2 regions of the Hydrogenophaga sp. GW456-12-10-14-TSB4 genome follow, and region 1 is predicted to be linked to the other one. Evidence: riboswitches for the same ligand, from Rfam matches in the RefSeq annotation. Region 1 holds a riboswitch; the other holds the start of a gene.
The links. A riboswitch is a leader RNA that binds a small molecule or an ion and turns the genes downstream of it on or off. The one in region 1 is predicted to bind S-adenosylhomocysteine.

Region 1 (2,454 bases):
GAAGATCGCGACCAGGCCGAGCCGCGCCTCGGCGGGCGGGTGGTGCGGCAGGGCGCCGGTGGGTGGCAGCGGGTGTTCGCTCATGCGAGCCCGCTCCGTGCGCCCAGCACCGCATCGGCCACCTCGGTGAAGCCCGCGCCGCGCTCGCCCGCCGCCACATAGCGCGGGTGCTGCGTGAGCGCGCCCCAGAAGCGCGCGACGTTGGCCACGCCCACACTGTGCGGGAAGTGGCCGAACATGCGCGCGTCGTTGGTCGAGTCGCCCACGTAGACCCAGCGGTCGAGTTCGTCGTCGAGTGCGCGGCCCAGGTGCGATTGCACGATCCAGCGCGCACCGGCGAGTTTGTCGTGCTCGCCGATCCAGCCGTTGATGTGGATGGAGCTTACGGTGGCGTTGAGGCCTTCGCTTTTCATGAGCTGCACCACGGCCGCGATGTCGGCCTCGCTCAGGTGCGCGAACTCGCTGTGGTCGATCGCGATGTCGGTCTCGCGCCCGGGGCTGTCGGTGGCCAGGCGGGCCTGTGGCAGCTCGGCCAGCACGCGTTGCGCGGTGGCTTGCAGCCGGGCGAAGTGGGCGGCGCGCGTGGCCGCATCCTGCAGGTAGTCGCGCTTGAGTTCGCCCGATGCGCCGCGCCACAATGCCACGGCGCCGTTTTCGGCCACGATGGCGTCCACCGGCCAGGCCAGGGCGAAGGCCTCGCTCCAGCCGGCGGGCCGGCCGGTGATGGCGAACACCGGCAGGCCGGCGGCGCGCAGGCGGTGCAGCGCGTCCAGGGCATCGGGGGTGATCGCGCCCTCGGTCGTGAGGGTGTCGTCGATGTCCGTCAGCACGCCGTGGATGCGGGCGCGGTCCGTGGCCGGCCAGAGGGTGAGGGGGTTCATGCGCATGGAAGGCCGGCAGTGTCGCACAGGGCCCCGCGGGGCGCAGGTGCCACCGGCGACGCACGGCAGGGGGCAGATCGGGCTCGCTGCGGTAGAATCGCGCGATCCGAGGAGCGTTGCAGCGCCCCCACTGAACAGATTCAGCAGCGGGGCGTGAGGCTCGGACCATCCCTGCAACGACGCTCATCCACATCCCGTGCGATGAGTTCTTTTTTGACTCCCTGCGAGATGTGGTTTGTCCATCCTTTCCGGAGCGAACCATGAATGCACGTCTGAAAAACCCCGTCGCTGAAGACAGCGCGATCGCCGACATTTCCCTGGCCGACTGGGGCCGCAAGGAAATCCGCGTCGCCGAGACCGAAATGCCCGGCCTGATGGCCATCCGCGACGAGTTCGCCAAATCGCAGCCGCTCAAGGGCGCGCGCATCACCGGCTCGTTGCACATGACGATCCAGACCGCCGTGCTGATCGAGACCCTGCAGGCGCTGGGTGCCGAGGTGCGCTGGGCCTCGTGCAACATCTTCTCGACGCAGGACCACGCCGCCGCCGCCATCGCGGCCAAGGGCACGCCGGTGTTCGCGATCAAGGGCGAGTCGCTGGAAGACTACTGGGACTACACCCACCGCATCTTCGAGTTCGGCCCCAAGGGCAGCAAGACCGAAGGCCCGAACATGATCCTGGACGACGGTGGCGATGCCACGCTGCTGATGCACCTCGGTGCCGCAGCCGAGAAGGACATCAAGGCGCTGGGCAAGGCCAAGAGCGATGAGGAAAAGATCATCCACGCGGCCATCAAGGCCAAGCTCAAGCAGGATCCGACCTGGTACAGCCGCCGCCTGAAGAACATCGTCGGCGTGACCGAAGAGACCACCACGGGCGTGCACCGCCTCAACGAGATGTCGGCCAAGGGCACGCTGCAGATGCGCGCCATCAACGTCAACGACTCGGTGACCAAGAGCAAGTTCGACAACCTGTACGGCTGCCGCGAATCGCTGGTCGATGGCATCAAGCGCGCCACCGACGTGATGATCGCCGGCAAGGTCGCCGTGGTCGCCGGCTACGGTGACGTGGGCAAGGGCTCGGCCCAGGCGCTGCGCGCGCTGTCGGCCCAGGTGTGGGTGACCGAGATCGATCCCATCAATGCCCTGCAGGCCGCGATGGAAGGCTACCGCGTCGTGACCATGGAGTATGCCGCCGACAAGGCCGACATCTTCGTGACGACCACCGGCAACAAGGACGTGATCCGCTACGAGCACATGGCGGCCATGAAGGACCAGGCCATCGTCTGCAACATCGGCCACTTCGACAATGAGATCGACGTCGCCTCGCTGGAGAAGAACTGCCAGTGGGACGAGATCAAGCCGCAGGTCGATCACGTGATCTTCCCCAAGGTCGGCAAGAAGCCGGCCAAGCGCATCATCCTGCTGGCCAAGGGCCGGCTGGTGAACCTGGGCTGCGGCACGGGCCACCCGAGCTATGTGATGTCGTCCTCGTTCGCGAACCAGACCATCGCCCAGATCGAACTGTTCACCAAGCCCAACGCTTACAAGGTGGGCCAGGTCTACGTGCTGCC
Region 2 (2,454 bases), on a different contig from region 1:
CGTAGTTGTTGCACTGGAGCACGACGGTCACGATGTTCTTGCCGATGTCGTGCACGTCGCCCTTGACGGTGGCGATCACGATCTTGCCCTTGGGCTTCACGTCGCCGCCGGCCGCCTGCAGGGCCAGCTTCTCGGCCTCGATGTAGGGCAGCAGGTGCGCCACGGCCTGTTTCATCACGCGCGCGCTCTTGACCACCTGCGGCAGGAACATCTTGCCCTGGCCGAACAGGTCGCCGACGACGTTCATGCCGTCCATCAGCGGGCCTTCGATCACGTTGAGCGGGCGCCCGCCGCCGGCCTCGATCTCGCGCCACATCTCTTCGGTGTCTTCGGTGATGAAGTCGTTGATGCCGCGCACCAGCGCGTGCGACAGGCGCTCACGGATCGGCAGCGCGCGCCATTCGTTCTTCTTGCTGTCGTCCTTGGCCGAACCCTTGGCGCTCTCGGCCACTTCCACCAGCCGCTCGCCGGCGTCGGGCCGGCGGTTGAGCACCACGTCCTCCACGCGCTCGCGCAGCTCGAGCTCCAGCTCGTCGTACACGCCCACCATGCCGGCGTTGACGATGCCCATGTCCATGCCCGCCTTGATCGCGTGGTACAGGAACACGGTGTGGATGGCCTCGCGCACCGGGTCGTTGCCGCGGAAGCTGAAGGACACGTTGGACACGCCGCCGCTGACCTTGGCACCGGGCAGGTTCTGCTTGATCCAGCGCGTGGCGTTGATGAAGTCCACCGCGTAGTTGTTGTGCTCCTCGATGCCGGTGGCGATGGCGAAGATGTTGGGGTCGAAGATGATGTCTTCGGGCGGGAAGCCCACTTCATCGACCAGCACGCGGTAGGCGCGTTCGCAGATCTCGACCTTGCGTTCGTAGGTGTCGGCCTGGCCTTTTTCGTCGAAGGCCATCACCACGGCGGCCGCGCCGTAGCGCTTGACGAGGCGCGCCTGGCGCTTGAACTCGTCCAGGCCTTCCTTCATGGAGATGGAGTTGACGACGCCCTTGCCCTGCACGCAGCGCAGGCCGGCCTCGATCACCTCCCACTTGGAGGAATCCACCATCACCGGCACGCGCGCGATGTCGGGTTCGCCGGCGATCAGGTTGAGAAAACGCACCATCGCGGCCTTGCTGTCGAGCATGGCCTCATCCATGTTGACGTCGATGATCTGGGCGCCGTTCTCGACCTGCTGGCGCGCCACGGCCAAGGCGTCCTCGAAGCGGCCTTCGAGGATCATGCGGGCGAAGGCCTTGGAGCCGGTGACGTTGGTGCGCTCGCCGACGTTGACGAACAGGCTGCCCGGCTCGACGCGCAGCGGCTCCAGGCCGGAGAGCAGCATCGGCGGCACGAGGGAAGACGGGGACGGAGAAGCGGATTCGGAGGACATGAGGCTCACCAAGGCAGTTTTCGAAAAACAGACCGGTGAGCGCCGTTTGGGCCTGTTCGCGCCCACTCAAGCCTGACGCACGGTGGAGGCTGAAAAACCCGCCGGCGCTGCAACGCTCCTTGAGAAGCGGCGATTTTAGCTCGCCAAGGAGGGCTTCGCCCGCCATTGGTGCGATGTTTGCTTGCCTCGCGCCCATGCCTTCCAGCCCCAGCGACCTCGACAGCCCCGCGACCGACTGGCACGCCCAGGAGCTGCTGCTCATGCGCGAGGTGATGAAGCTGGTGGGCCGCAGCCTGGCACCGGCCTTCGTGCTGCGCGAGATGCTGCACCTGATGAGCGAGCTGCTGGGCCTGAACCGGGGCCGCATGGTGCTGGCCCGCGAGACCGCGCCCGGTGAGGCGCGCACGGCCTCGGTGCGCCACGCCTACGGCCTCACGGCCGAGGAGGTGCAGCGCGGAGTGTTCCGCTGGGGCGAGGGCATCACGGGGCGCGTGCTGGCCACCGGCCTGCCGGCCATCGTGCAGGACGTGGACGCCGAGCCGCTGTTCCTGTTCCGCACCGTGCCGCGCGATCGCCTGCCGCCGCAGACGGTGGCCTTCATCGCGCTGCCGATCGAGGTCAACGGCGCGACCATCGGCGTGCTGGCCTGCCACCGCATCCGCAGCCGCCAGCGCCACCTCAACGACGACCTGGCCGTGCTGCGCATCCTGGCCACGCTGGCCGGGCAGCTGCTGCGGCTCGAACAGCTGGTGGCCGAGCAGACGCGCCAGCTGCTGGCGCGCAACGCCGCGCTGGCCCGCGCGCTGGACAGCGCGAGCGCGCGCTACGGCCTCATCGGCCGCTCGCCCGCGCTGCTGCAGGCGCTGGGCGAACTGGAACAGGTGTCGCAGTCGCAGGCCACGGTGCTGCTGCTGGGCGAGTCGGGCACCGGCAAGGAGCTGTTCGCGCGCGCGGTGCACCTGGCCAGCGGCCGGCACGACCAGCCCTTCATCAAGGTCAACTGCTCGGCGATTCCCGACACGCTGTTCGAGTCCGAGCTGTTCGGCTACGAGAAAGGCGCCTTCACCGGCGCG

Region 2: linked by a shared signal. The riboswitch ahead of metH (methionine synthase) and the one ahead of ahcY (adenosylhomocysteinase) in region 1 are both predicted to bind S-adenosylhomocysteine.

The regions. Positions count from the first base shown of each region.
Region 1 is NZ_JBWKZH010000008.1:25,671-28,124, forward strand. It holds gene AC07ZS_RS06255 (MFS transporter) at 1-84, opposite strand, end outside; gene AC07ZS_RS06260 (HAD-IIB family hydrolase) at 81-881, opposite strand; S-adenosyl-L-homocysteine riboswitch at 984-1,073, shown strand; gene ahcY (adenosylhomocysteinase) at 1,142-2,454, shown strand, end outside.
Region 2 is NZ_JBWKZH010000015.1:21,756-24,209, forward strand. It holds gene metH (methionine synthase) at 1-1,381, opposite strand, end outside; S-adenosyl-L-homocysteine riboswitch at 1,412-1,508, opposite strand; gene AC07ZS_RS09955 (sigma-54 interaction domain-containing protein) at 1,576-2,454, shown strand, end outside.